2 regions of the Alkaliphilus metalliredigens QYMF genome follow, and region 2 is predicted to be linked to the other one. Evidence: riboswitches for the same ligand, from Rfam matches in the RefSeq annotation. Region 2 holds a riboswitch; the other holds the start of a gene.
The links. A riboswitch is a leader RNA that binds a small molecule or an ion and turns the genes downstream of it on or off. The one in region 2 is predicted to bind glycine.
Positions count from the first base shown of each region.

Region 1 (15,931 bases), 230 kb from region 2:
CCCTACTGGGAATAGAAGACCCTCGTACCGATAAGCGAATTGACTTTGTGGGTGGCATTAGAGGTCTAAAAGAGCTTGAGAAAAGAGTGAAGCATGACATGAAGATTGCTTTTTCATTATATCCACCATCAATGGATGAGCTTTTTGCCATCGCAGATATTGGTCAGGTAATGCCTCCAAAATCTACTTGGTTTGAACCAAAGCTAAGAAGTGGTTTGTTTGTACATTTATTAGGATAGTTTAAAATCAATTATTTCTGTAAAACGCCTATCATTAGAACCATTGATGATAGGCGTTTTTGTGTTATACTCTATTTAAACCATAAGGAAAATATTTACTGGTATTTAAAAAGATGAGGGAGGAGAGTATATGAAGAAATTAAATGTAGGAATGATTGGATTTGGAATGTCTGGAAGAGTTTTTCATGGACCGATGATAACCAGTATGGATGAGTTCAATTTTAACAAAATTGTATGTAGTAGAGAAGCAACAGTGAAGGCAGCACGAGAAAGTTATCCTGAGGTACAGATCATTTCCGATGTGGATGAATTGATGGCAGATGACACAATCGATTTGATCATTGTGGCAACTCCTAATCTATCCCATTTTAAATTAGCCCAAAAGGCGTTGCTGGCTAATAAGCACGTGATTGTAGAGAAGCCCTTTACAGTGACCTCTGCAGAGGCTGATGAGTTGATTGAGTTGGCCAAGAAACAAGAAAAAATAGTAACCGTATACCAAAATAGAAGATGGGATAGTGATTTTCAAACAATAAAACAAGTGATTGAGAATGGACTATTGGGGAATATAGTGGAATACGAAGCTCACTTTGATCGATTTAGAAACTATATTAAAGCTGGATGGCGCGAAGAACAACTTCCAGGATCTGGGATGCTGTATGATTTGGGAAGTCATTTGATTGATCAAGCCCAATATTTGTTTGGATTACCCAAGGAAATCAGAGCAGACATTCGTGTCCAGAGAAAATGTGCTAAATGTGATGATAATTTTGAACTGGTTTTAGATTACGGTCAAGTGAAGGTAACTTTGAAATCGGGAATGTTAGTAAGGGAAGCATTGCCTCACTTTATTGTATTAGGAGATCAAGGATCATTTTTGAAATATGGTATGGATACACAGGAAGAGATGCTTAAAAAAGGTGAAACCCCAAAGACCATGGAGAATTGGGGAGCAGAGCCCGAAAGCATTTGGGGAACCATCAACACTGATGTAAATGGATTACATATAAAAGGCAAGATAGAGAGTTTAAATGGAGATTATAGAGGGTTTTATCATAATGTGTACAAGGCAATTATGGGAAAAGAAGAATTGATAGTGAAGCCAGAAGAAGCAAGAAATACAATTAAAATCATTGAACTGGCTATGAAAAGCAACAAGGAGAAAAGAACCATCGAATTTAAATGATCCTGATCACTCTACAGAATTATTGACACCCTCAAACTCGATGGTATTTCTATCTTATTTGAGGGTGTATTGTATGACTACGGAGTCTGTGTATCTTCTGTTTGGTTATGGATGAATTTGTCATCTCCAGTGGTTTTTACATGCAGTTTTTCTTTTTTTAGAGTTGTTTCAATTTGCTTCATCTCGTGAAACTGTTTGTTATCAATACTCACATTTTCTAAAATAACAGGATGTTTAGTGATTTCAATGTGTTCTTCACTGATGGGAATTCTGATTGTGTCAGCTTGGCTCTGTTCTTTACCATCGAAGACCTGCTTTTCAATTACAATCTCCTCTCTAACAACAGGAACAGTAACTGTTTTTTCCTCCGTTATCACCTCTTTATATATATGAACCTCTCCAGTTTTTACCTTATTTGTACATATATCTAATTTTTCTTCCCGGAGTTGTCGCTTGATATCGTCGAAGTCTAATGGAACCCCCTATCGTTTTCTTCATCTTCATCTTTTATTTTAGCATTACCCTCTTTATTGACATGGGCATCTTCTTTTTTCAGCGTTGCTTCTATATGTCTTGTATCTTCTACTTGGCGCTTATGGGCTTCAATTTCTCCCGTTATCACAGTGTGTTTATCTACTTGAACCTGGTCCTCACTGATGGGAATGTGAATCGTTTCTTCGTCAGTAATAGGAGAATCACTGGATTCATTATTGATTGAATGTCTTTCTATAATCACTTCTTCATGACTTACAGGCACATCAACTATCTTTTGTTCTTCAACAATTTCTTTACTAAGCTCCACCTCGCCTACTTGAACGCGGTTTTTAGAAATATCCAATTCTTCACGACGAAGACGAAGCGATTTGTCATCGACGTTTCGGGCTTTATCCTCTTCTTTTTCTATTTTGTCGTCATCACTTCCAAAAATTCCAAAAAATTTGCTCATAGTTACCTCCTGTAATGATCTTATTTTTTATTATCAGTTATATTTTGTGCTTTATATAGATTCAATATGCATAACTAATTTTGCTAATGAAGATGATGTTTACAGCTCCTGGTATAAAAAAGATCCTATTTAAAAATAATAAGGACTATTATACTTATGGCGTTTTTGTTTATAGACACTGATATTTCTACTTTAAACTAAACCGTAAGCGTAAACAATTAACGATTAGAGTTAAGGAAGGAGATCATGCTTAATGAGAAAAAGAGTAAAGGATATGATGTTTTTTGTGCTGATTTTATCACTAGTCCTTGCGACGTCGGGCTGCGCACCTGAAGAAGCAGGCGAGGAAAGAGGGGAAGTGAGAGAGGACACTTCATTTGCAGGGAGATATGTTGGGTATTCATGGCAGGGAGAAGTCACTGGGACTGCCTTTGAAGACACAGAACAGTTCGTAGAAACCATATTGGATCTCGATGAAAATGGCGTGATTCAAAATGCAAAAATGGTTTTTTTTGTCCAAAAAGAAGGGTTTTGGATCCCTCGGCAAAGTGGAAATGCCTATGTGGATGTAGACTTTTCAGTAGACCCTAAACCGGCAGTACCTGGTGAAGATTATGAACCAGGAGAATCAATGTTTACTATTTACACTGCAGACATGATGGCTTTCTACGCTGTTGCAGTAGATGAGCCAGGAGTCGTTGCAGTTGCAATGGTAGATCCCATTACAAGATACCAATTTGATAAAAAGTTTCCCCAAGATTTTGATTTTCAAATTCCAGTAAGTGAGTTGACAATCGGAAGTTCTGAGGTGGTGCCAACCATAAGAACTTCAGCTGGAGGACTCATGAAGCCCGATGAGTGGGAGACGCTATCAGATCAAACCATTTTTAACATTAACCCATGGTCTCATGTGGTGAACGATGTAGGTATATTACAAGGGGTCAACGAATCATCTTCCACACAAGCGTTTCTTGAAGCCCTAGGAGTTGAATTTGATGGCGAAGAACCACAACCAATGAATGTTGCCTATGGGTATTTTGGTATGGGTGGATGGGATGGTAATTATGGCGCCATTGAAGAATCTCTTAGAGGCCAGGATGCAACAGAAAAGACATCCTTAATAGATTGGTCCATTCCACGCTATGCCGGCGCAGTCAACGAAGAAAATATCTTTGGGGTTGATGTTGAATCAGGTGCAACACGTACAGTGCAGAACTCTATCGACGGTATTTCCGGTGCAACAACGCGAATGTCAAGAGAATCCACTTCGTATCAACGGGCATTGGTGGAAGCAGGTATCATTAATGAAGAAGACGTGATCGTAGGAAGATTCTAAAAACATAGGTTTCTAATTCTCTGTGAAAATGTCTCAAAATAAGTAGTAACTAGATAAACCAAGATATCGAAATAAAGTCTCCCTTTATGGTATAATGGTTTATCCTTATTTGAATTAGTGAAGTAAAGGTGTAGAGAAAAAGTTTGGAAGAATGGGAGGCAGTCGAATTGGCTTTACATGTTGTATTACTTGAACCAGAAATTCCCCAAAACACAGGAAATATTGCTAGAACCTGCGTTGCTACAGGAGCAACTCTTCATTTAATTGGTCCCATGGGTTTTTCAATAGATGAAAAACAGGTAAAAAGAGCAGGGCTAGATTATTGGGAGCTGTTAGATCTTAATTACTACGATCGTTATGCAGACTTTTTAGAGAAAAATAAGCACCCAAAGGTTTATTGTGCCACAACAAAGGCGCAAAAAAACCACAGTGAGGTTGCGTATCCTCAGGATGATACATATATCATGTTTGGAAAGGAAACAGCAGGGATCCCTAAAGAAATATTAAAAGACCATGAAGAGACATGCATTCGAATTCCCATGGTGGACATCGAACGGGCTCGTTCTTTAAATCTATCCAATGCAGTTTCAATTGTGGTCTATGAAGTATTACGACAATGGGGATATTCAAATATGAGGTAGTGTTATTGCTACGAAAAAGCATCAAAGTTGAGAGCGTTAAACAACTTTGATGCTTTTATTTTTATGAACTAAAGAATTTAGGTTATAAATAGTACAACAAGAAAATATTGTAAATTATATAGATAAGTTATACAATAAAATAAAAGCACCCCTATTAGGAGGTTGGCTATGAAAAAAATTCAAATCATCGCAGATAGTATGCTTGATATACCAAAGAATATAATGAAAGCATATAATATTAAAATAGCACCATTAAGGATTCATTTTGAGGGTGGGGAGTATCGGGATGGAGTAGACTTGAGTCCCCAGCTCTTTTATGAAAAACTATCAGAAGCAAAGGAATTACCGAAAACATCTCAAGTGTCACCAAATACATTTATACAAATGTTTAACGAAGCAATTCAGGAGGGATATGAAGTGATTTGTATTAATGGATCTTCTAGAGCCAGCGGAACCCATCAGTCAGCCATCATTGCGAAAAATGAAATTGACAGCCCGTTGATTGATGTCGTTGATACCATGGGATTAAGTATGGGGGGAGGATTGTTGGTCTATGAAGCTGCCAAAATGGTAGGGGCAGGAAAGGAAAGAAAAGAAATCGTTGAAACACTCCTTGCCTTAAGGGACCGAGTAGATCATATTTTCACAGTGGATACATTGGAATATTTAAAGATGGGTGGACGATTAAATCCGATGAAAGCAACCATTGGAACTATTTTAAGTGTAAAACCAATTCTAACCGTAACTGAGGGCCTAGTGGATTCATTAGATAAGGTAAGGGGAAGCAAAAGGGTTATGGGAAAAATGATTGAGTTAGCTAAAGAAAGAGGAGGAGATTTTCATGAGCAAACCATGGTTTTGGCCCATGCAAATAGACCCGATATTCTGGAAACTTTTAAGGCAAAAGTAATAGCGGAACTAAATCCAAAAGAAGTACTTACAGCTGAGATTGGTGGTACAGTAGGAACCCATGCTGGTCCTGGTACATTAGCTATTTTTTACTATAAAAAAGTGAAATAGAAGGTAGTTGAGATTTTTTGTATTTAAGGCAGAATAATTTGAATTTATCGTGACAATCAATTCACTATCAAATGACAAAAAATGCTTTACATTCTAGTATATAGTTGATATAATTTTAACGAGAAGAGCTACTCGTAAAGTTTACTAATCAGTAATACTATAGCAACAATAGTTACTACTAATAGGAAAAAGATAAATGATTAAAAAAATAGATATTCTGCACTTCTATAATAAATGATAATAAAAAAAATATCGAAATCTGGAAGAAGAATGTGGGAGAGATTCGATCAAGGCCTAAGAAACCATAGGTAATGATTGGACGCCGAAGGAAGAAGCTAGAGAAATTGCCCTTTTCTAGTGAAAATCTCAGGCAAAAGGACCGTATTTGGACAGAACTCTGGAAAGCGATTTTTCACCGAAGGAGCAACTCCTCATACATTGAGGAAGAATCTCTCAGGTACAAAAACAGAGATGACTTTTGGCAACGGGCTGTTGACATAAGTTTCTCTGTTTTTGTTTTGCCATTTTCGTGTATAGTCAATCTTTGGAAAGGCAATAAATTAAAGAGTAATACTAGATGATTAGAATAAATTACAGTGGAAATACATAGGTCACATTGTATGAGAGGGGACGTTAAAGTTGAAGGCTATCATTGTCACCAATAATCCTAGAGTAAAGGAAAAGTATAGTCAGATTTATCAAGTGGTGTTTGAAGAAGGAAGCGTCTTAGATGTGTTAAGACAGGTCCGGGATTATATTCATCGAGGACATGAACTACTAACCCACCCATTATCAGGAAGCGTTAAGCCTAATGAGTCACCCTATAAAAGTGTCTTAGTCTCTACAATGGCTGAAACAGTAGAACTAAACTCAGTTAGAATCATAGAAGGAAGCATGGAAACCGCACAGAAATTGATTAATATGAAAACGATTCCGCGTTGGAGTGAAAAAGTACTCCAAGATTTTCAAGTGATAGACTGTTCATTGATTGACAGTGGCATTGAAAGTATGACACAATTTTAATGATGTTAAATTAACTGGTTCTAAAAGCAAGACAAAAAGGACTAAATAAATTAAAAGAAGTTAAGGAGTGGAAAACATGGAAAATGTTTATGATGTTGTAATTATTGGAGGGGGTCCTGCGGGACTATCAGCTGGGCTTTATGCAGCAAGAGGAAAAATGACTACTTTAATTCTAGAAAAAGAAAAGACCGGTGGCCAAATTGCCACAACTGAAGAAGTGGCGAACTACCCTGGTTCAATTACAGATGCCACAGGTCCCGCATTAGTTGCCAGAATGGTTGAGCAATGTAATGAATTTGGAGCAAAAATTGAAAAGGACACAATTAAAGAAGTTAAGTTAGAGGGAAAAATTAAGATTTTAGTAGGAGAAAAGAATACATATCATGCAAAGTCTATTATTGTAGCTCCAGGAGCCAGTCCAAGACTTTTAGGTGTACCAGGAGAAAAAGAGTTAACAGGTAAAGGGGTATCTTATTGTGCCACCTGCGATGGCGATTTCTTCACAGATTTTGAGGTGTTTGTCATTGGTGGAGGAGACTCTGCGGTTGAAGAAGCAATGTTTATTACAAAATTTGCCCGTAAGGTAACCATTGTTCATAGAAGAGAAGAACTTAGGGCAGCTAAGTCTATTCAAGAAAAAGCATTTAAGCACCCTAAAATTGATTTTATTTGGAATACAACAATCAAAGAAATTAAAGGTGATGGGTTAGTTGAATCAGTTGTATTTGAAAACCTAAAAACTGGGGAAATTACAGAGCATCATGCAGATGAAGAAGATGGCACATTTGGTATTTTTATGTTTGTGGGATATATTCCCCAAACCGACTTGTTTAAAGGTATGTTAGACATGGATCGTACAGGTTACATCGTGACAGATGATAATATGAAGACCAATGTCCCAGGGGTATTTGGAGCAGGGGACTGTCGGGTCAAGTCATTAAGACAGGTTGTAACTGCAGTATCAGATGGGGCCATTGCAGCTGTACAAGCAGAAAAATATATTGAAAATAATTTCGAAGAGTAAAGCTTGATTCGTAATTAGGTGAAATTAAAAATCAAATTAATGTCTCCTTTGTACTTCTGGTTTAGAGGAGATAGATAAAATGAATGCGATGTTAAGGAGGTGAAAAGATGCTAGCAGTGGATAAAGAAACTTTTGAACAAGAAGTGTTAAAGGCAGAAGGATATGTTTTGGTTGATTTTTGGAGTGACGGATGCGAACCATGCAAGGCTTTAATGCCTGATGTTGAAGCATTAGAGGCACAGTATGGAGACAAAGTGAAATTTGTTAAGCTAAACACAACTCAAGCCAGAAGATTGGCAATAAAAGAAAAGGTACTTGGACTGCCAACAATTTCCATGTATAAAGATGGAGTTAAGGTGGAAGAAGTAACTAAGGATGCAGCAAACAAGGAAAATATTGAGGCAATGATTACAAAAAGCTTATAAGGCTCTACTGGCCTATGGCATGAACGTTCAAACTATAGGCCTGATCAATAAAGGGAGGTGAAGATTGTGCGCTTAGAATTAGGTAAGATTTTCATCAAAGATGTACAGTTTGGTAACGCATCGAAAGTGGAAAATGGCGTGCTGTATGTCAATAAGGATGAAATGATAAAAGAAATTGGCGGAGATGAACACATCAAGAGCATTGAAATTGGGTTAGCACATCCGGGTGAGGAAATTAGAATTACACCTGTTAAAGATGTCATTGAACCAAGAGTTAAGGTGGAAGGTCCCGGTGGTATTTTCCCAGGGATACTAAGTAAAGTTGAGACTGTTGGAACTGGACGCACACATGCTTTGAAGAATGTAGCTGTTGTGACTGCTGGTAGCATTGTTGGATTCCAAGAAGGTATTATTGACATGACGGGTCCAGGAGCAGAATACACACCATTTTCACAAAACCATAACATTGTTGTTGTTTGTGAACCGGTAGATGGTTTAAAGCAATACGATCATGAAGCGGCTGTGAGAATGATTGGACTAAAGTCAGCTCAATACTTAGGTGAGCTAGCAAGAAGTCTTCAACCAGATGAAGTACAAGTATATGAAACACAACCAATCTTTGAATCAGTTAAGAAGTATCCTGACTTACCTAAAGTGGGTTATGTATACATGCTTCAAACCCAAGGACTTTTACATGACACCTACGTATATGGTGTAGACGCTAAGAAAATTGTGCCAACACTGTTGTATCCAACAGAAATCATGGATGGTGCAATTATCAGTGGAAACTGTGTATCTGCTTGTGATAAAAACCCAACCTATGTCCATCAAAACAATGGAATCATTGAAGAACTTTATGAAAAGCATGGTAAAGAGATCAATTTCGTGGGTGTTATCATCACCAATGAAAATGTTTACCTGGCTGACAAAGAAAGATCTTCAAATTGGACTGCCAAATTATGCAAATATTTAGGGCTAGATGGTGCCGTCGTTTCACAGGAAGGCTTTGGAAATCCTGATACAGATTTAATTATGAACTGCAAGAAAATTGAAGCAGAGGGAATTGACACAGTTATCGTAACTGATGAATATGCGGGACGAGATGGTGCATCTCAATCATTAGCAGATGCAGATCCAGTGGCTAATGCGGTTGTAACCAATGGAAATGCAAATGAAGTGATTGTTTTACCACCAATGAAAAAAATAATCGGAAGCACACAATATGTTGATGTGATTGCCGGTGGATTTGATGGAAGCTTAAGAGCAGATGGTAGTATCGAAGTAGAAATCCAAGCAATTACTGGAGCCACCAATGAAACAGGATACGTAAAGCTGTCTTCAAAGGGATACTAGTAGAAAAATTACTAATATTTGTCAGCAGATAAACGTTTGCAATTAATCGAAATATCTAAAAATAAAATTTCAAAACGAAAGGATGGTACTTAATGAGTTTATTTGATGGAAAAAAAGTCATCATAATTGGTGATAGAGATGGAATTCCTGGTCCAGCTATGGAAGAATGTCTAAAGGGTACAGGGGCGGAAGTTGTCTACTCTTCTACAGAGTGTTTTGTCTGAACCGCTGCAGGTGCTATGGACCTAGAGAATCAAAAGAGAGTAATGGATCTAACTGAAAAGCATAATGCTGAAAATGTAGTTGTTATTTTAGGAGCAGCAGAAGCAGAGGCTGCAGGATTAGCAGCTGAAACAGTTACCAATGGAGATCCAACTTTCGCAGGGCCATTAGCAGGAGTCCAGTTAGGACTAAGAGTTTATCATGCAGTAGAGCCTCAATTTAAAGATGCAGTAAATGCTGAAGTATATGAAGATCAAATCGGCATGATGGAAATGGTGCTTGAGGTTGATGCCATCATTGAAGAGATGAGCAATATCAGAAATGAATTTGGTAAATTTAAAGACTAAGAGATCCTTTTATAAAAATAAATATTTTCCCAAAAATAGAGAGGGGGGAAAGCATGAGCAAAAAGAGAGTTGTTCATTATATTAATCAATTCTTCGCCGGGATTGGTGGAGAAGAAAAAGCGGACATAAAGCCAGAAGTAAGAGAAGGTATTGTAGGACCAGGAATGGCTTTAGAGAGCGCATTAAAAGATGAAATAGAAATAGTTGCAACGATTATTTGCGGTGATTCCTATTTTAACGAAAACGTAGAAGAAGCAAAGGCTGAAGTCATAAAGATGGTAAAGCAGTATAAGCCTGATCTATTTATTGCAGGCCCTGCTTTTAACGCCGGACGCTATGGTGTTGCATGCGGAACCATTGCTAAGGAAGTAAATGATCAGTTAGGAATCCCTGTATTAACAGGAATGTACCCAGAAAACCCAGGTGCAGATATGTATAAAAAGAGTGTTTACATTATAGAAACTGGTAATTCTGCGGCAACAATGAGAAAAGCCATTCCAGCTATGGCCGCTCTTGCCCTTAAGATGTTAAAAGGAGAATCAATTGGTTCTCCAGAAGACGATAAATATATTTCCCGAGGAATCAGGAAGAATTACTTCGCCGAAGAGAGAGGCGCTAAGCGTGCAGTTGATATGCTGATGAAGAAGTTAAATAAAGAAGACTTCGTAACGGAATATCCAATGCCAGACTTTGATCGCGTAGAGCCAAATCCAGCAGTGAAGGACTTAAGTACTGCGAAGATCGCATTGGTTACATCTGGCGGTATTGTACCAAAGCATAACCCAGATAGGATTGAATCTTCTAGTGCATCTAAATATGGAAAATATGATATTTCACAGTTTAAGGATTTAACGGAAGCAGATCATGAAACCGCTCATGGTGGCTATGATCCTACCTATGCCAATACAGATCCTGATCGTGTTTTACCAGTAGATGTATTAAGAGACTTAGAAACAGAGGGCATCATTGGCAAATTACACAAGTACTTTTACACAACAGTGGGTAATGGGACTTCAGTTGGAAGCTCTAAACTCTTTGCAGCTGAATTTGCAAAGGAATTAGTGGCTGATGGTGTGACCGCCGTTATCCTCACATCTACGTGAGGCACCTGTACACGTTGCGGTGCAACGATGGTGAAAGAGATTGAAAGAGCAGGAATTCCTGTAGTACACATGTGTACAATTGTACCCATTTCCTTAACGGTTGGAGCGAATCGAATTGTACCCACAATTGCAATTCCACATCCATTAGGAAATCCAGCATTAGATGAAAAAGATGAAAAGAGCTTACGAAAAAAATTAGTTGTAAAAGCCCTAAAGGCCTTAACAACTGAAGTTGATGGTCAAACAGTATTTGAAGATTAATGAACCCATCAATATGACTAGATAAATGAAAGACATAAATAGATGGGTGATTAGGGTCACCCATCTATTTAAATATTATGCCGAAGAACAAAAATGATGATAACTGATTCATTAAAAAAATGATTGATTCGCAAGAAAATTCTTTGGAGGTGGCTATGATGTCCTACGCAGTAATGAAGGGTGCCGGTTACATTCTTGTACATGCACCTGATATGGTAATTCACAGTGGAACGACACAGATTGGTGAAAAACTTGGAAATCCAGAATCAGAGTATTTAAAAAAGCTTCCTAATCATTTAAGGAGCTATGAAAAAGTAGTGGCTTATCCGCCAAACCAAGTATATATAGGGAATATGAAACCCGAAGAGCTACGGGGTTATGAGATGCCATGGCATACCCATGAAGTTGAAAGTGCAGATCGTTTTGGTAAAGTAGGAGAAATCATGCCCCAGGACGAGTTTATTGGTTTCTTAAAGGCTGTTGATGTTTTTGATCTTGTTAAATTAAATAAAGAATTCACCAAAGAAGTAAGGGGAAAGCTTGAAAAACATCCTTTAATGACAGAAGCGTTGATCGCTAAAATTAAAGAAGGTGAAGAGCAAGAGGATATTGATCAATTCATTAACAATCATCATGCAGAGGCAATTTATCAGGATCACAAGATTGTGGGATGCGTCAAGCGAGCCCATGAAACGGATTCTAATTTAAATGCTCATATTATGTTTGAAAACTTAGTTGCAAAAGCTTCAGGTGCATTATCATTCATGAATCTAATTGCTAAAAATGACATTGATGTGACATCAATTGAGTATGTCATTGAATGCTCAGAAGAGGCTTGCGGCGATATGAATCAAAGAGGTGGCGGGAACTTTGCTAAGGCAATCGCTGAGGTTGTTGGCGCTGTTAATGCAACTGGATCTGATACAAGAGCATTTTGTGCTGCACCAGCCCATGCCATGATCCAAGCGGCAGCTTTAGTTAAGGGTGGCGTGTATGAAAATGTTGTGGTTGTCGCCGGTGGCGCAACTGCTAAGTTAGGCATGAATGGGAAAGATCATGTTAAAAAAGAAATGCCAATCCTGGAAGATGTATTAGGTGGATTTGCAGTATTGGTGAGTAAAAACGACGGTGTGAATCCGATTATCAGAACTGATTTAATTGGAAGACATACAGTAGGAACAGGTTCTTCACCACAGGCAGTCATCACTTCTCTAATCACTGCACCCTTAGATAAGGGTGGTCTAAAGATTACAGATGTTGATAGATACTCAGTGGAAATGCAAAATCCAGATATCACAAAGCCTGCTGGAGCAGGAGATGTACCTGAAGCTAACTATAAGATGATTGCTGCATTAGGCGTAAAAAGAGGCGATTTAGAAAGAGCAGAAGTGGCTACATTTGCTAAAAATCATGGTATGCCTGGATGGGCGCCAACCCAAGGACATATTCCTTCTGGAGTACCTTACCTAGGGCATGCACGTGAAGCTTTCTTAAATGATGAAATCAAAAGAGCTATGATTGTTGGGAAGGGAAGTCTATTCCTAGCTAGAATGACAAATCAATTTGATGGCGTATCCTTTATACTAGAAAAGAACGATGGCCTAACAGAAGAAAAGCCACAAGGGATTTCTGAGGATGAAGTAAAATCTATGATAGGTGAAGCCATGAAGGATTTTGCGTCACACTTATTAGGTAAATAAGGGGTGAACTCAATGACTGAAAATAAAGCAGTAAAAAAAATGATTGGTAATGTCTTTAACGACATTGCAGATGCAATGCAAACAGGACAATTTGGAAAAAAGGCTCGCATTGGACTAACGACATTAGGAAGCGAGCATGGTGTTGAGACGCTGATTCAAGGTGCCGAAATGGCAGCACAAATGTGTTCTGATTATGAGGTTATCTTAATCGGACCCAAAAATGATACGAAATTTCAAACAATCGAAGTAAATGAAGAAGAAATGATGCATAAAACCATGGAGAAGCTACTAGAAGATGGCACAATTGATGCCTGCGTGACGATGCATTATAACTTTCCAATAGGGGTAGCCACAGTAGGCAAGGTGTTCACTCCTGGAAAGGGAAAAGAAATGTATCTGGCAACAACAACAGGAACAACCTCTACCCATAGAGTAGAGAGTATGGTGAAAAATGCCCTTCGTGGAATCATAGTCGCTAAGGCTTGTGGGATTGAAAACCCAAGTGTGGGTATTTTAAATCTTGACGGATCAAGACAGGTGGAGAGAGCATTAAAGGAATTGAATAGCAATGGATATCCTATTAATTTTCAAGAATCCATGCGTTCTGATGGTGGCTGTGTTATGAGAGGAAACGACCTCTTAGCAGGAACGCCAGATGTCATGGTTCAAGATACACTATCAGGAAATATTTTTATGAAGGTGTTTTCTTCCTTCACAACTGGAGGAGAATACGAGTCCATGGGATATGGCTATGGACCAGGAATAGGCGATGGATACGATAAGACAGTGTTGATCCTATCCAGGGCATCTGGAACGCCTGTTGTAGCCAATGCCATTAAGTATGCAGCTGATTTGATAAAGGGAAATATTAAAGAAGTGGCAAAGCGGGAATTTGATTTAGCTAGAGCAGCAGGTGGAGAAGCGATTTTGAAATCCTTGATAAAAGGCACTCAAAAAGCCGCTTGTGATGAAAGAGATAAAGAGGTAACTGCACCGCCACATGAAGTTGTGACGGGATCCATTTCGGGTATCGATATTATGGATTTAGAGGATGCTGTGACAGCTCTTTGGAAAAAGGGGATTTATGCTGAAAGTGGTATGGGCTGTACAGGGCCAGTGGTCATGGTCAGCGAAGCCAAGCTACAGCGAGCAATACAAGAGTTAAAAGAGGCCAAGTTTGTTGCCCAAGAAGCAGATCCTTGTTAAATAAAAAAATGTAATTTTAAGAACCCATGGTGAACTATGGGTTCTTATCTTTTTGTATAGTATATGAACCCAAAATGTACAAAGGAGAACTTGTCTCCATGCTTCATAGACTTCTCTTCACAACCCTAGAATTCGGTTGCATTTCTATATTTTGTATATTATAATCAATTATATAGGCAGTAAGTTTGTACTATAATTTTTAATCACTCAATACATATAAAAAAGAGTGATTAAATAACTTTCAAAAGGGGGATTTAAAAGTGAAAAAAAGTCTCATGTTATTACTAGTAGGCATGCTAATGTTATCAATGTTATTGACAGGCTGCGGTGGCGGTACAGTTGAAGAAGATGAAGTTGTAGAAGAAGGTGAAGTTGTTGAAGAAGAAGTCGTTGAAGAAGTTGACTTTTTCGTAGGCCTTGTAACCGACGTTGGCGGAATCGATGATAAATCCTTTAACCAAGGTACCTGGGAAGGCGTAGAAAGATTTGCTGCTGAATTTGGATCAGACAAGAATTTCTTACAATCCGAAGAAGATGCTGATTATTTACCAAACCTATCGGCATTTGCGGACGAAGGAGCTGACCTGATTGTAGCACCTGGATTTTTATTTTTGGAATCCCTAGCTGAAGCAGCAAGCAACTTCCCAAATCAAAAGTTCCTATTAATTGACGAAGTGGTTGATGCTCCAAATGTAGTTAGTGCTGTGTTCTCAGAGGAAGAAGGATCTTTCTTAGTGGGAGTAGCAGCTGCATTAAAGGCCCAAGAAGCAGGTCAAGACACTGTTGGTTACATCGGTGGGATTGACTTTGAATTAATTCAAAGATTTGAAGCTGGATTTGAAGCTGGAGTTTGGGCTGTAGATCCAGACATGACTGTTTTAGTAGAGTACGCTGGTGCATTTGACAGTGCGCAAACGGGGCAAGCATTAGCAGCTAGATTATATGACCAAGGTGCATATGTAATCTACCATGCAGCTGGTGGTACTGGTAATGGTCTAATTAGAGAGGCTAGAGACAGAAGACTTAATGGTGAAGATGTATGGGCAATTGGTGTTGACAAAGATCAATTCGAAGATGGAATCTACGAAGGCGATAGCTCAGCAGTTTTAACTTCAATGATGAAGCGTGTAGACGTTGCTGCTTATGATATTGCTAAAATGGCTTTAGAGGGTAATTTTCCAGGTGGAGAAGTTTATGTCTTCAATTTAGAAAATGAAGGGGTAGGACTACCTGAAAACAACCCAAATCTTTCAGATGAGATTGTAACACAAGTGAGAAGCTATATTCCACAAGTTGTTTCTGGAGAGTTAGAAGTACCAACTTTACCAGTAAGATTACAAGAAGACTAAATTAAATAGAATAACTATAAAAAAACCAAGATTTTATAGTCTTGGTTTTTTTTACTTAAACCATATAGACTTCATAAAATAAGAGGTGTTAGAAGATGAAAGCAAAGCAAAGTGAAATACTAGAAACAATCAAAAGTAAAAATTTGAATTATCAACAAAAACACCATATTTTAGCGAATATTGCCGAAAGAATTGTGGATCCAATGGAGGTATTACACTATACAACTGAAGAAATGCAGACAATAGAAAATAGTATGATCTGTGATTTAAATGAAGGCTACGGCGTGTATAGACCAAGATACATTGTACCGGATTACGCAGTATTTAGTGAAAAAGGTTGCAAATATTTAGAATTGGAACCCCCAACTGACATAGATGAATTATTAGATGGACTCCTGATTCTATACAGCCATGTGCCGTCTATCACAAGCTTCCCGGTTTTTGTTGGACAATTAGATCAATTAATAGAACCATTTATTACAAATGAAGATGAAGATTATATAAAAATCAAAAGATTTTTAAATCACATAGATAAAACGGTTCCTGACTC
Region 1 covers NC_009633.1:3,681,419-3,697,349, reverse strand. The annotation lists gene AMET_RS17700 (DUF1015 domain-containing protein) at 1-239, shown strand, start outside; gene AMET_RS17695 (oxidoreductase) at 370-1,425, shown strand; gene AMET_RS17690 (YsnF/AvaK domain-containing protein) at 1,503-1,883, opposite strand; gene AMET_RS17685 (YsnF/AvaK domain-containing protein) at 1,895-2,371, opposite strand; gene AMET_RS17680 (hypothetical protein) at 2,625-3,707, shown strand; gene trmL (tRNA (uridine(34)/cytosine(34)/5-carboxymethylaminomethyluridine(34)-2'-O)-methyltransferase TrmL) at 3,875-4,348, shown strand; gene AMET_RS17670 (DegV family protein) at 4,517-5,368, shown strand; glycine riboswitch at 5,632-5,760, shown strand; glycine riboswitch at 5,764-5,839, shown strand; gene AMET_RS17660 (GrdX family protein) at 6,008-6,391, shown strand; gene trxB (thioredoxin-disulfide reductase) at 6,468-7,415, shown strand; gene trxA (thioredoxin TrxA) at 7,523-7,840, shown strand; gene AMET_RS17645 (glycine/sarcosine/betaine reductase component B subunit) at 7,907-9,193, shown strand; gene grdA (glycine/sarcosine/betaine reductase complex selenoprotein A) at 9,286-9,762, shown strand; gene grdB (glycine reductase complex selenoprotein B) at 9,816-11,126, shown strand; gene grdC (glycine/sarcosine/betaine reductase complex component C subunit beta) at 11,285-12,826, shown strand; gene grdD (glycine/sarcosine/betaine reductase complex component C subunit alpha) at 12,839-14,032, shown strand; gene AMET_RS17610 (BMP family lipoprotein) at 14,293-15,381, shown strand; gene AMET_RS17605 (YjjI family glycine radical enzyme) at 15,477-15,931, shown strand, end outside.
Region 1: it holds a riboswitch for glycine, as region 2 does, so the genes downstream of both, AMET_RS17660 (GrdX family protein) here and AMET_RS16695 (ACT domain-containing protein) in region 2, are expected to answer to the same signal.

Region 2 (15,931 bases):
TAATATAATAATAAATTAACCAATAGGAGGAAGATGAAAATGGCAAAGTTATATTATGAAAAGGACTGTAATTTAGAGGTATTGAAAGGGAAAAAAGTAGCAATCATAGGATATGGAAGTCAAGGTCATGCCCATGCTTTAAATCTAAAAAACTCTGGTGTTGATGTTGTGGTTGGATTGTATGAAGGTAGTAAATCATGGGAACGAGCAGAGGCAGAAGGTTTGAAGGTGGCTGTGGCATCTGATGCAGCGGCGGAGGCAGATGTAGTTGTCATCCTAGTGAACGATGAAAAACAGGTACAGGTTTATGAAGAAAGTATTAAGCCAAATTTGACTGCTGGAAAATATTTAATGTTCGCCCATGGATTCAATATTCATTATGGACAGATTGTTCCATCTGAAGATGTTAATGTTTTTATGGTAGCACCTAAAGGACCGGGTCATACGGTTAGAAGTCAATACCAAGAAGGAAAAGGCGTTCCTTGCTTAGTTTCAGTTTACCAGGATGCAACTGGAAACACCATGGATGTGGCATTAGCCTATGCAGCAGGAATCGGTGGCGCAAGGGCAGGCGTATTGAAAACAACATTTAAAGAAGAAACTGAAACTGATTTGTTTGGTGAGCAAGCGGTACTCTGTGGTGGGGTTACTGAACTGATGAAGGTTGGATTTGAAGTATTGGTTGAAGCGGGCTATGAGCCTGAAAGTGCATACTTCGAGTGCGTTCATGAAATGAAGCTGATCATTGATATGGTGGTAGAGGGTGGTTTGGGCAATATGCGACAATCCATTAGTGACACAGCAGAATATGGAGACTACTCTGTTGGAAAGCGAATCATTACTGATGAAACAAAGAAGGAAATGAAGAAGGTACTTCACGAAGTTCAGGATGGCACATTTGCAAGGAACTGGATTTTAGAGAATAAGGCCAATCGACCAGCCTTCACTGCAAGAAGAAGAATGGAGCAAAGTCACCAAGTTGAAGTAGTCGGTAAAGAATTGAGAGATATGATGAGCTGGAGTAAGCAATCCAAAAAATAGATGACATCATTTTAGGCAGCGAAGGAGTGAAGGATATGAAAACCAATGGAGCAAGGGAAGGCATTGAACGTGCACCCCATCGATCCTTATTTAAAGCAATGGGATACACAGATGAAGAAATAAGAGCACCTCTCATTGGTGTGATTAACTCACAAAATGAAATTATACCAGGACATATATATTTAGACAAGATTGCAGATGCTGTTAAGGCTGGGGTAAGATTAAGGGGAGGAACCCCGGCTGAAGTGTCGACGATTGGTGTCTGTGATGGGATTGCCATGGGCCATGTGGGGATGAAGTATTCCTTGGCCTCTCGGGAATTAATTGCTGACTCAATTGAAACAGTGGCAATTGCCCATGGATTTGATGCCTTAGTCATGATTCCCAATTGTGATAAGGTGGTACCGGGAATGCTGATGGCTGCGGCTAGGGTCAATATTCCAACAGTGGTTATCAGTGGAGGGCCAATGATGGCAGGAAAGGTACAGGGCAAGTCCGTTAGCCTTTCCAATGTCTTTGAAGCTGTTGGAGCTGTCAAAGCAGGGAAAATGACAGAGGATGAGCTCTATGAATATGAGGAAAAGGCTTGTCCCAGCTGTGGCTCCTGTGCAGGGATGTATACTGCCAATAGTATGAATTGCTTAACCGAGGCATTAGGAATGGGGCTACCTGGAAATGGAACCATACCAGCAGTCTACGCTGAGCGGATCAGATTAGCTAAAAAAGCAGGGATGGAAGTGATGGCACTTTTAGAGAAAAATATTCGCCCTCAAGATATTATGACGGAGAAAGCATTTGAAAATGCATTAACTGTGGACATGGCACTGGGGTGTAGCACCAACAGTATGCTACATCTACCAGCTATTGCACATGAGGCTGGGGTGGTGTTAAATCTTGAAGCAGCCAATTTAATCAGTGAAAGAACACCTAACCTATGTAAATTAGCTCCTGCGGGACAGCATCACATAGAAGACCTATACTTTGCAGGAGGGGTTCAGGCAGTCATAAAGGAGCTTGCTAAAAAAGACTTAATCCAGCTGGACTTATTAACTGTAACAGGAAAAACCGTGGCAGAAAATATTTCACAAGCACAAAACCTTAATGATGAAGTCATCAGAACTGTTGAGAATCCATATAATGAAACCGGAGGTATTGCAGTATTAAAGGGGAATTTAGCACCGGATGGTTGTGTGGTAAAACGTTCGGCTGTTGCAAAAGAAATGCTGACCCATAAAGGTCCTGCCAGGGTATTTGAGTCTGAAGAAGAGGTAATTGCAGGAATTTTAGGAGGAGAAATTAAGCCTGGTGATGTAGTAGTGATCCGTTATGAAGGTCCTAAAGGGGGACCAGGGATGAGAGAAATGCTTGCACCGACATCAACATTAGCAGGAATGGGATTAGACAAAAGTGTTGCACTGATTACTGATGGGCGATTTAGTGGTGCTACCAGAGGGGCTTCCATTGGTCATGTGTCACCAGAAGCGGCAGAGGGTGGTCCTATTGGCTTGGTAGAGGAGGGAGATTTCATTTCCTTCGATATTACAAAGGGAAAGATTGAACTATTGGTCAGTGAAGAAGAGCTGACAAAACGAAAACAACGGTGGCAGACCCCAGAGCCGAAGATTAAAAAGGGTTATTTAGCTAGATATGCAAGATTAGTGACTTCAGCCAGTACCGGGGCTATATTGAGATAACATAAGGAGGCGGGTAATATGCAACGAACAGGTGGTGAAATCATAGCAGAATGTTTGATAGAGCAAGGTGTTGACACTGTATTTGGTTATCCAGGAGGTGCAATACTCAATATCTACGATGCCCTATATAAATATCAGGATCAGATCAATCATTATTTGACGGCCCATGAACAGGGAGCAGCCCATGCAGCTGATGGTTATGCCAGAGCCACTGGAAAAGTGGGGGTATGCCTTGCTACATCAGGACCTGGAGCTACTAATTTGGTAACAGGCATTGCCACAGCCTATATGGATTCCGTTCCTATGGTGGCCATCACCGCCAATGTACCCTTGGCCTTACTGGGGAGAGATAGCTTTCAGGAAGTCGATATTGTTGGTATTACCATGCCCATTACAAAGCATAATTATATTGTTAAGGATATCAATGAATTAGCGTCTACCCTTAGAAAGGCTTTTTATATTGCCCAGGAAGGAAGGCCAGGACCGGTATTGGTGGATGTGCCTAAGGATATCACAGCGCAAGTGGCTGAGTATATCTATGAGGCTCCCCGACCAATCGAGACCGTGTCAGCACCTATACCAGAGGAAGATTTATTAAGTGCAATTCAAATGATTAAGACAGCTAAAAGACCCCTCATCTATATGGGGGGTGGCGTTGTCCGCTCTGGAGCTGCGGAAGCATTTAAAGACTTTGTTGATAAAGTGCAAGCTCCGGTGGCTTCTACCATGATGGGCTTAGGGGGATTTCCCTCTACCCATGAGCTTTTCACAGGTCTATTGGGAATGCATGGCACCAAGGCCTCAAACATGGCTGCCACAGAATGCGATTTGATTATTGCAGTTGGGGCTCGATTCAGTGATAGGGCCATTGGAAAGGTGGAAGGCTTTGCTCCAGGGGCAAAAATATTACAGATTGATATTGATCCTGCTGAGGTCAATAAAAATATTCGAACTCATTATTCAATTATTGGAACCATTACGGAGGTATTAAAAGATTTAAACCCTCGGCTAGAAAAACAAGAGAGAAAAGAATGGACTGAGAAAATTAAGGCTTGGCAAAGGGATTATCCCCTGACCTATGAAAAAAACACAACCCTAAAACCTCAATTTGTCATTGAAAAAGTGAAAGAATTGGCAGCGGAGGATGCGGTTATTACTACGGAGGTTGGGCAAAACCAAATTTGGACAGCACTATTTTACAAGTTTACACAACCACGCTCCTTTATTACCTCTGGGGGACTGGGAACAATGGGCTTTGGCTTGGGAGCCTGTATTGGTGCGCAGATCGGATTGCCTGAGCGACAATTATTTAATATAGCTGGAGACGGTTGCTTTTATATGAATTGCAATGAGCTAGCCACTGCAGTACACTATAATTTACCCATTAGAGTCATTGTGCTTAACAATCATGTACTAGGCATGGTAAGGCAATGGCAGGGAATGTTTTATGGAAAACGGTTTTCTAATACAACTTTAGATCGAAAAACAGATATTGTTAAACTTGCAGAGGCCTATGGGGCCACAGGATTTAATATTACCAAAAATGAAGAGGTAGAGGATGTCTTGAAAAAAGCCATGGCAATCAAGGGACCAGTGGTCATCAACTGTGAAATTGATCGAGATGAACTGGTATTACCCATGGTTCCACCGGGGGCTGATATCAAGGATTTGATTATGGAGTAAAGGATTGTCTTTAGTTACTTTATTTGAGATGTCTTAATCCATAAATAAAGAAGAGAAACCTGGTTTGATGTAGGTTTCTCGTTCTTTTATTTTGGTGCTTTTATTGTGAGTTGACTGTATGGTAGAAATTAAGCTGAATTAATTTTTAAAACTGTGGATAGGCGCTGGAATTCTACCTCCTCGATTAATAAAATCTGCGCTTGAAAACTTGCTGACAGCCATGATTGGAGCCCTTCCTAATAATCCTCCAAATACAGCTTCGTCCCCAAGGACTTTACCATGTACAGGGATGATTCTAACGGCGGTGGTCTTATTATTGACCACACCAATGGCAGCCTCATCAGCTATAATTCCAGAGATAGTCGATGCAGGGGTATCTCCAGGAATTGCAATCATATCTAGACCAACAGAGCATACGCATGTCATGGCTTCTAATTTTTCTAGGTTTAATGAACCTGCTTTTATTGCATTGATCATTCCCTCATCTTCACTTACTGGAATGAAAGCACCGCTTAAACCACCCACATGTGAGGATGCCATGACACCACCTTTTTTTACGGCATCATTGAGGAGGGCTAGAGCAGCAGTTGTTCCATGGCAGCCACAACTTTCAAGACCCATTTCCTCTAAAATTCGTGCCACACTATCACCAACTGCAGGAGTAGGAGCTAGGGACAGATCTACTATTCCAAAGGGTACGCCAAGTCTAGTGGAAGCTTCATTGGCTACAAGTTGACCAATACGTGTGATTTTGAAAGCTGTCTTTTTAATTGCTTCAGCTATCACATCGAAGCTTTCTCCTTTTAAATTTTCAATGGATGATTTGATAACCCCAGGACCACTTACGCCAACATTGATAACACATTCGCCTTCACCGACACCGTGAAAAGCACCAGCCATGAAAGGGTTATCTTCTACGGCATTGGCAAAAACCACAAGTTTTGCACATCCTAAGCTATCTTGATCCCTTGTTAAATAAGCTGTTCTCTTGATAATTTCTCCCATATCTCTAACCGCATCCATATTAATGCCGGATTTTGTACAACCAATATTGACAGATGAGCAAACTCTTTCTGTAGTAGCCAATGCTTCGGGAATTGAGTCAATTAGTATTTTATCTCCCTTGGTATACCCTTTTTGTACAAGGGCTGAAAAACCACCAATGAAGTTGATACCAACAGCTTTTGCTGCTTGATCCAAGGTTTTAGCAAATTCCACATAATCATGATCACCACAAGATTGTGCAATATGAGCAATTGGCGTGATGGATATCCTTTTATTAATAATTGGAATGCCATATTCTGTTTCAATCATATCTCCAACATTGACTAAATTTTCAGCAAGTCTTGTGATTTTATCATAGATTTTAGTTCTAGACTTTTTACCATCGCTACTACAACAATCTAAAAGTGATATCCCCATTGTAATTGTTCTAATATCAAGCTTTTCTTTTTCAATCATATTAATTGTTTCCATTATGTTCTGTGAATTGATCATATTGTTCATCTCCTTGTGTATTAAATAACATGCATTGAATTAAATATAGCTTCTTGTTGAATTCTAACTGACACACCTATTGTATGAGCGGAATCTTGTAGCTTTTCTTTTAATTCTTTGAATTCAATGTTCATTTCTTGTAAATCTACAAGCATTACCATTGTAAAGGTATCTTGCAAAAGTGTTTGGTTTATATCTAAAATATTAACGCTACTTTTTTGAAGTACAGAAGAAATGCCATAAATAATGCCTATTTTGTCCTTTCCGATAACGGTTATAAATGCTTTCATTTTAATAACCTCCCCTTCCTTTGATTAAGTATAAGTGGTGGATCACATTGCAAAAAATACAAAGAGACTAAACTGAATAATTTAGTCTCTGGAGAATAAAGATTTTATGTTTTAATAGTAAACCGCCACTGGAGCTGCAAAAAAAGCAACATAAATAATGACTTATTCATTAAAACAAAAATCCCCTGTCCTTTTACCTGAGAGTTTGACCAAAATACATGGCTTTCCCCTTCGGTGCTCCTATGAGTCTCTCCAGAGGCTCGTCCAATAACGGTTTAATATCTTATCCCATTATCTTCATCCAATTCTATGAAATTATTTAAATATGATTCTAACACAAGATGATGGTATAAAGCAATTAAAAATTTAATAAATCTCATTTTAAATGAGCAGAAGAGCATTAAATAAAGAAAAAAAGGTGTCACCACAAGAATATTAGGTTATGAAATAGGAAAAATGAAATCTGTCATCTAGGAAAAAAAAGATGCTGATGATTTTTAGATTGAAAATATAGATGAGCTTATATGAATTATAATTCATGCAAACAGTATAAATATACACTTTAGTTGGACTTGATCGAATGGCAACGTTTTCATTGAATTAGCTGGAGTTTAATCTAATTTATATTAAAAAATCACAAAAAAATCACAAAAAAATATTGAATGCAATGAATAATTATGATAGAATATTACTTAAACCAAATTGAAAGAAAATTTAGAAAAATGAATTAGTTAATATAATTTAATTCAATTACTAGTCTTTATATGAAGATAAGAGAGTGAGTGAGTGAATTAATACTATCTACTAAGGAGGAAAACATAAATGAAAAGATTTGAATTACCTGAAAAACAAGGATTGTATGATCCTAGTATGGAAAAAGATAGCTGTGGACTTGGGTTTATTGCACATATAAAAGGGCATCAAAACCATGAAATTTTAAAACAAGGACTACAAATATTAAAGAGTCTCAAGCATAGAGGTGCAGTAGGAGCAGATGCCACCACTGGTGACGGATCGGGTATTTTGATTCAGATTCCCCAGGATTTTTTTAAGGAAGAGGTTGAAGCATTGAATATAGACTTACCTGATCCTGGAGACTATGCTGTGGGTATGATTTTTTTACCTAGAGATCCAAATGCCAGACTCTTTTGCGAAGGCGTGATTGAAAGAGTCATCAGAGAGGAAAAGCAAAACCTGTTGGGCTGGAGGGAAGTACCCATAGATGAGGCTGGATGTGGTGAATCTGCAAAGGCAACTAGACCTGTGGTGGCACAGTTTTTCCTTGCTCGAAAAGGGCAAAGCAAAGCCCTGTTTGAACAGAAGCTCTTAGTTGTACGAAAACGAGCGCAACAAGAGGTGAGGAGTGCCCAGAAGCCCTATACAGATCATTTTTATGTATGCTCTCTTTGTAGTAAAACCATCATATATAAAGGACAAATACTAGGGTATAAGCTTGAGGAATTTTATGTAGATTTATTAGATGAAAGGGTAATAACTGCCATTGCACTTGTTCATGAAAGATATAGTACCAACACATTTCCCTCATGGAAACTGGCACAGCCATTTCGCTACCTTGCCCAAAATGGAGAGATTAACACCATAAGAGGGAATATAAACTGGATGAATGCAAGGGAGGGTGTCATGCATTCTGAAAGTTTTGGAGATGATTTCAAGAAGATATTACCAATCATCGAGCCTGGTGGTAGTGACTCGGCATCAATCGATAATGTATTAGAGCTATTGGTGAAGAATGATCACGCAATCGAAGATGCAATGATGATGCTCATCCCTGAAGCATGGCAAAAAGGCATTAAAATGCCACAGGAAAAAAGAGACTTCTATGAGTACCATGCAAGGGTAATGGAACCCTGGGATGGTCCTGCAACCATAACCTTTACTGATGGCGTCAATGTAGGGGTAACGGTAGATCGAAATGGATTGAGACCGGCTCGTTATCTAACAACAAAGGATGATCTGATTATTATGGCATCCGAAATAGGGGTGGTAGATGTCCCGGTGGAAATGGTGTTGAAAAAGGGATGCCTAAAACCGGGAAAAATATTACTAGTAAATACAAAGGAAGGACGAATTGTTTCAAACGATGAAATTAAATCAACGGCCATGAATAAACACCCCTTTGGAGAATGGGTATCACGAAATCGCATGACTCTTAAGGATATAGAGCAACCCTATGAACCAAAGAAAATGAATTATGAAACCCTGCATAAAAACCACTTGGTCTTTGGATTTACAGAGGAAGAACTAAAAAAAGTCATTGCTCATATGGCTGAGCATGGGAAAGAGCCCATTGGTTCAATGGGTGTGGATACACCTTTGGCTATTTTGTCAGAGAAGCCTCAATTATTATTTAACTACTTCAAACAAAAATTTGCCCAGGTAACCAATCCACCGATTGATCCGATACGTGAAGAATCGGTTATGTCCCTCATTCAGTTTATTGGAAAATATGGGAGGCTATTAGACAAAATTGAGACAGATACCGATAATAAATATATTAAGCTGGCACATCCTATTTTAACAAATTCCCAGATAGAGAATATACGTGGACTTAATACTGAAGATTTTAGAGCCATTACCATACCAACTGTTTTTCAAGCAGATCATGAGGATAATGGATTAAAGGAAGCATTAGATTATTTATGTAAGCGTGCAGAGGAAAATGTTAAACTCGGATATAATATTATTGTTTTAAGTGATCGAAATATAGATATGTACAATGCACCTATTCCTAGTTTATTAGCCCTGGGAGCGGTACATCATCATTTAGTTAGAAAGAAGCTTAGAACCTCTGTTGATATTATGATAGAAGCAGGTGATGCACGGGATGCAATGCATATGGCACTGTTGCTAGGATTTGGTGCCAAGGCTGTGAACCCATACATGGCATTTGAAACCATTGCATATATGGTGGAAAATAAGAAAAGTGTGAAGGGTGTTAAAAATACTGAAGAAGCCTTTGGTCACTATATTGAAGCAATTTGCTCAGGACTTTTAAAGATCATTTCAAAGATGGGTATTTCAACACTACAAAGCTACAGTGGGGCTCAGATATTTGAAGCAATTGGAATCAAACAAGATGTGATTGATCAATACTTTACTGATACACCGGCAGTGCTTTCTGGTATCGGATTAGGTGGTATCGTAAAGGAAGTGTTGATAAGACAAGAGAGTGCTTATCAGCAACTTCAGCAACTAGATGTCGGGGGAGAAATCCAGTGGAACCCGAAGGGGGAATATCATACATTTAGTCCAAAGGTCGTCAGTAATCTGAGAAAAGCATGTGTAGAAAATAATAGAGAGACCTATAACCTATACGCAGATCAAGTTAATGGGCAAGATGTAAACATAACCACACTTCGAGGGCTATTGAAATTCAAGGAAAGAAAAAGTGTGTCAATAGAAGAGGTCGAGTCAGTAGAAGAGATTCTAAAACGATTTAGAATCTCTGGGATGTCTTTTGGTTCATTAAGTACGGAAGCCCATGAGACCTTGGCTATTGGCGCCAATCGAGTAGGAGTAACAAGCAATTGTGGCGAAGGAGGAGAGGATCCAAGTAGATACAAACTGGGATTTGATGGAGAAAATATGACAAGTGAAGTGAAACAGGTTGCTTCGGGTAGATTTGGTGTCACAGCAAATTATCTAGCCCATTGTCATGAAATAGAGATAAAAATGGCACAAGGAGCGAAACCAGGTGAAGGAGGTCATTTGCCCGGGGATAAGGTGACCCCAGAAATTGCAAAGGTACGCCACTCGGCACCAGGAATTGACTTGATTTCTCCACCACCCCATCATGATATTTACTCAATTGAAGATCTTGCACAATTGATTTTTGACTTGAAAAACGTCAATCCACAAGCGACAGTTGGAGTGAAATTAGTTGCTCAAACTGGAGTTGGAACCGTTGCGGCAGGGGTTGCGAAGGCTTTTGCAGATTTCGTGTTGATTAGTGGACATGATGGAGGTAGTGGGGCATCACCAATCAGCTCTATGAAGTATGTCGGACTGCCTTGGGAATTAGGCATTGCTGAAGCCCAGCAGACATTGTTGTTAAACAACCTAAGAAGTAGAATCACACTACAGGTAGATGGCAAGATGAAAACAGGACGAGATGTGGTGATTGCCACTTTATTGGGAGCTGAAGAATATGGTTTTGCTACGACACCCTTGATTGCTCTAGGATGCAAAATGTGTAGACAGTGTCATTTAAACAAATGTCCTGTAGGCATTGCCACCCAAGAAATAGATTTGCGGGAAGGTTTTATAGGTGAACCTGATCATTTAATTAATTATTTAACATTTGTGGCAATGGAAATTCGTGAAATTATGGCGGAAATAGGATTTAAAACCATAGATGAAATGGTTGGAAGGGTAGATGTGTTAGAACAAAAACAAACTGATCAAAAGAAATTGAAGAACCTTGATTTATCTTCTATTTTATATAGACCAGAGCTACCTTCCCGTATTGTGGGTAAACGAGTGATCAGTCAAAAACATAAAATTATAAATGTCTTAGATAAAAAGCTAATCGAGGACGCAAAAGATTCCTTGGAAAATGGAGAGAGAACCCAGCATGTCTTAGAAATAAGAAATACAGATCGAGCCTTTGGTACAATGATTAGCGGTGAAATTGCCAAGGCCTATGGAGATGCTGGACTTCCTGATGATACCATCAGCGTTCGTCTGGAGGGTTCAGCTGGACAAAGTTTTGGTGCTTTTGCAGCCAAGGGTTTAACCCTGACACTTGAGGGCGATGCAAATGACTATTTAGGGAAAGGACTCTCCGGGGGGAAAATTATTGTTGTCCCTCCTCGAAAAGCAACATTTGATCCTAGTAAAAATATCATTGCAGGGAATACACTGCTTTATGGAGCCACCTCTGGTGAAGTCTATATTGCGGGTGGTGCTGCACAACGGTTTGGTGTTCGAAACAGTGGTGCAGTGGCAGTGGTAGAAGGGATTGGGGACCATGGATGTGAGTATATGACTGGAGGAGTTGTCCTTGTTCTTGGTCCAATCGGCAAAAACTTCGGAGCTGGTATGAGTGGGGGGATTGCATATATTCTGGATGAAAAGAATAAATACAGTGATAATTACAATCGAGAAATGGTTGATGTTGAGCCATTGATAAACGCACAGGATATTCAAAGAGTCAAAGATTTAATCAACCTGCATCTTCAATATACAGGCAGTGTACAGGCTAAGAGGATACTAGATAATTGGAATTTCTATGTGAGTAAGTTTATACGGGTATGCTCTCCGCTTTATCAGAAGCAGTTGGAGAATATCGGTTAGGGAGTAAATAATCATAAGAAAAATAAACATATGTAGCACACAGGATTGAGAGCTCATAGGACTGGTAAATCACAGGATTATGAGCTTTTCCTGATGTCTAGGAAATTATGTTTTTAAATTTCATGTGAATATTGAAAGATATTATCTCGCAATAGATCACTAGGTTCGTAAAGATGAATGATGCAATTTTCTCAAATGTGGTTTGCCAAAAAGCAGAATCCGGGGTATAATTTTGTTTATGACTATTGAAACTGAGAAAGGAATAGGTACAAATCTATGAATGTATTTTTATTTATACTAACTAATAATATTACGCCCATCCTTGTGTTAATTACACTTGGCTATCTGATGAACAAAAAGTTTGATTTGAATATACAAACATTAACAAAATTCAATTTTTACATTTTTGTCCCGGCCTTTACTTTTGTAAATTTGTATACGACAAAAATCCCTGTTGAAATGATCAAAGTGGTGGTTACTGCTGTTTTGATTATGGGTATCAATATGTCAGTTGCTTCATTGACCTCAAAAATACGTGGCTATGATGAAGGACTAAAAAATGCATTTACCAATTCGGCAATATTCTTTAATGCAGGCAATATAGGTATTCCTTTGATCACATTGGTATTTAGTAGTGTCCCCTTTGTCATAAACGGTCAAACACCTTATTTAGAGCTGGCATTGACTGCACAGATTATGATGTTAGTTGTGCAAAATATCACTGCCAACACCATTGGCTTTTTAAATGCTGGCCGTGCCAATACCGATTGGAAAAAATCCCTGGGGAAGGTTTTAGGAATGCCAACCATTTATGCAGTACCTTTGGCATTGATTTTAAAAACAATACCCTATGATATGACACAGGTAGCTATTTGGCCTGCCCTAGATTATGCTAGAAATGCTTTGGTACCAACATCGCTGCTTACATTAGGAGTGCAGCTTTCAAGGACAGCCTTTGAGTTCAAAAACAAAGAGGTATATTTGTCTGTGATCATCAGACTCTTGGGAGGACCTATTTTGGCCCTGATTTTTATTTATTTGTTTGGCATGAATGGCATCATTGCTCAGGTTGTTATGATTTCATCAGCCCTACCCACGGCGGTGAACACGGCATTAATTGCGGTTGAATATGATAATTATCCTGATTTTGCTTCCCAGGCAGTGATGACATCTACATTGTTTAGTTCCGTGAGTCTTGTATTTGTGATTTACATGGCAAGAATGATCTTCCCAATGGCATAAGTATATTAAAACTTCAGTTAAAATTGAAGCCCCCACTGGTTTATTAACATCCAGTAGGGGCTTCTTCAATAAGGATTATTTTAACTTAATACAACAAGAAGTCCCCTATCCTCTATAGGTGGGGGATGAATTGTTGTCCCTTGAGAAACGACCTAATATATGGTATAATATACATAATCAGTCATATACCATATAAAGAAGGTGTACTCATGGAATTAGATAATAATAATCACTCGGTATTCTTGATGTACTATCATCTTGTTTTGGTGGTAAAGTACAGACGCAGGGTAATTGATCACCCTATTTCTGAAGAACTCAAAGCCATATTTGTCAAAATTGCGTCAAATTATAATATTACCTTACAGGAATGGAACCGAGACATAGATCATATACATATTTTGTTCAAGGCACATCCTAATTCACAACTATCAAAATTCATCAATGCATATAAAAGTGCAAGTTCAAGACTAGTGAAAAAAGAGTTTCCTGCCATAAGAGAAAAGTTATGGAAGGAATATTTTTGGGCCAGGAGTTTTTGCCTACTGACCACTGGGGGCGTATCGGTAGAGGTGATAAAAGCATATATCGAAAGCCAAGGTGAAAAGTCATGAATAAAGCCTATAAATATCGAATCATTCCAAACAGAGAGCAAGAAGAACTCATCAAAAAGACCTTCGGATGTGTTCGATTTGTCTACAATCAAATGCTTTCAAATCGAAAAGAAATATATGAAGAGTATAAACATGACAAGCTAGCATTGAAACAAGAAAAATATCTAACCCCTGCCAACTATAAGGGTGAATTTCCATGGCTAAAGGAAGTAGATAGCCTGGCACTTGCCAACGCTCAGCTCAATCTAAATACAGCTTATGGTAATTTCTTTAGAGATCACTCAATTGGATTCCCAAAATTCAAGAGCAAACATAGAGATAAAAAAAGCTATACCACCAATAATCAAAAAGGAACCATTAGACTGATGGATAACAGTCATATTCGGGTGCCTAAATTAAAGGACATAAAAATAAAGATGCACAGACAATTACCTGAAAATTCAGTGATTAAGTCTGCTACCATTAGTCAAACAGCTATAGGCAAATATTATATATCCATACTTGTGGAGTTTGATATACAAACAGATTTAGTCATGGCAACTAAGGAAACAACCCTAGGGTTAGACTACTCTTCGAAAGAACTATATGTAGATAATGAAGGAGACAGAGGCAACTATCCTAGATATTATCGCCAAGCGGAAGAAAAACTTCAAAAAGAACAAAGAAAGCTATCTAAACGTAAAAAAGGTAGCCAAAATAGAGAAAAGCAACGTCAAAAAGTAGCTAAACTTCATGAAAAAGTAGCAAATCAAAGAAAAGACTTCTTACACAAGAAATCAAGGCAGATAGCCAATGCCTATGATGTAGTGGTGATAGAAGATCTAAATATGCGAAGCATGGCACAGGGACTGAAGCTTGCTAAGTCAACTAATGATAATGGATTTGGTATGCTAAAAACATTTTTAGAGTACAAGCTCAAGGAACAGGGAAAACAACTTGTGGTCATTGACAAATGGTATCCCTCTAGTAAGCTTTGTCGATTCTGCAATCGGGTCAATAAAGAATTGACTCTTTCGGAGCGTGTTTGGACTTGTTTCTGTGGAGAAGTAATCGAGAGAGATATAAACGCTGCAATCAATATAAGGAATGAAGGATGTAGAATAATAGGCGTAGCCTAGAATAGATGAAGAAACCGTTGGGCAGACGGGGTTAGCTTGGTAATTATATCAGCATGAGCTGATATGTCCCAAGAAGCCCCCACCTCTAAGTGTTAGCGTAGGTGGTGGGAGTATGTCACGTAAAAGACACTATAAAACTTGTTTTACTTGACGATAGGCATATTCAATTGCTGAATCCAGATTTCCTTTGTTTTTGCCGCCCCCTTGGGCCGATAGATCACTGCCACCGCCCTTGCCATCAACTAAAGTGATTGCATCCCGTAAAAGGGTTTTCATACTAATGGTTGTTAATTCCTCTGAGCGCATAAATAGGAGCTGGGCTTTGTCCTCTGACTTAATGCCGAATAAGACAATTACTCTGGGGAATGAGACTAGTTTTGAAGCCAACGAATTGATTTGCTTCATTTCAGCGTTGTTGAATATTGATTTAATAATTTTGTTATCTCCAACACTTTCAGCCGATGTGAATATGTCCTTGACTTCATAATCCGTAACCTGTGCCTGCAAGGATCTGCGATCAGCATTGGATTGACGGAGCTCTTCTAGGAGTTGATTTGTTCTCTCTAATAATGTGTTTTCGTTACAAGATAAAAACTGCGCTGTTTTTTTGATTGTTTCATGCTTAAAAGCATAGTCCCTAATGGCCCTTGAACCGCATAAAAATTCAATCCGAGTACCACCCTTATATTTTTCCCATTTGGTGATTTTCATGAGCTGGACTTCAAGTGTTGAATGGGGATGTGTCCCACAGCAGGGGGTGGCATCGATTCCTTCAATTTGAACGATTCGGATTTGACCTGTTGTTTGAGGGGGCATTTTTCTCAGTGGGAGCTTCTTTAACTCAGTGTAGGTGGGGAATAAACCTTGTACCTTTCTTGAATCAAGAATCGATTGATTCACAGCTTTTTCTGCCTCAAGGATACCTGTTTCATTCATTGCTTTATCGATGTCAATGGTACAATAGTGCTCACTGAGATGAAAGCCAACCGTAACACCGTTAAATAGCTCAAATATAGATGCCGATAAGAGATGCTGGCCAAGATGCTGTTGCATGTGGTCATATCTTCGATTCCAGTCAATTGAACATGTAACCCTTTTAAGCTTATTGGGCTTTTTTTCTAATACATGATAAATGGTCTCCTGGGTTTCATCCTCATATACAAAGATGACAGGAATTGAATCAATTGTACCGGTATCACTAGGTTGTCCACCACCCTCTGGGTAGAAATAGGTCTCATCAAGGACCACATGATACTGACCTTCTTTTTCAACTGTATTTATGATTGAGGTGGTAAATTCCTTTTCATATAGGTTTTCATAATATTTCTTTTGCAAAATCAAGTCACTCCTTCATAATTCATTATTCATTATTCATATTCTACACCATATTATCATTTGAGTAAAATACATTGAATTTGAGACTGAGCTGAATATAAAAT
Region 2 covers NC_009633.1:3,452,775-3,468,705, reverse strand. The annotation lists gene ilvC (ketol-acid reductoisomerase) at 40-1,041, shown strand; gene ilvD (dihydroxy-acid dehydratase) at 1,077-2,735, shown strand; gene ilvB (biosynthetic-type acetolactate synthase large subunit) at 2,754-4,418, shown strand; gene AMET_RS16700 (PFL family protein) at 4,557-5,915, opposite strand; gene AMET_RS16695 (ACT domain-containing protein) at 5,936-6,205, opposite strand; glycine riboswitch at 6,381-6,471, opposite strand; gene gltB (glutamate synthase large subunit) at 7,028-11,521, shown strand; gene AMET_RS16685 (AEC family transporter) at 11,798-12,763, shown strand; gene tnpA (IS200/IS605 family transposase) at 12,973-13,374, shown strand; gene AMET_RS16675 (RNA-guided endonuclease TnpB family protein) at 13,371-14,492, shown strand; gene AMET_RS16670 (alanyl-tRNA editing protein) at 14,622-15,827, opposite strand.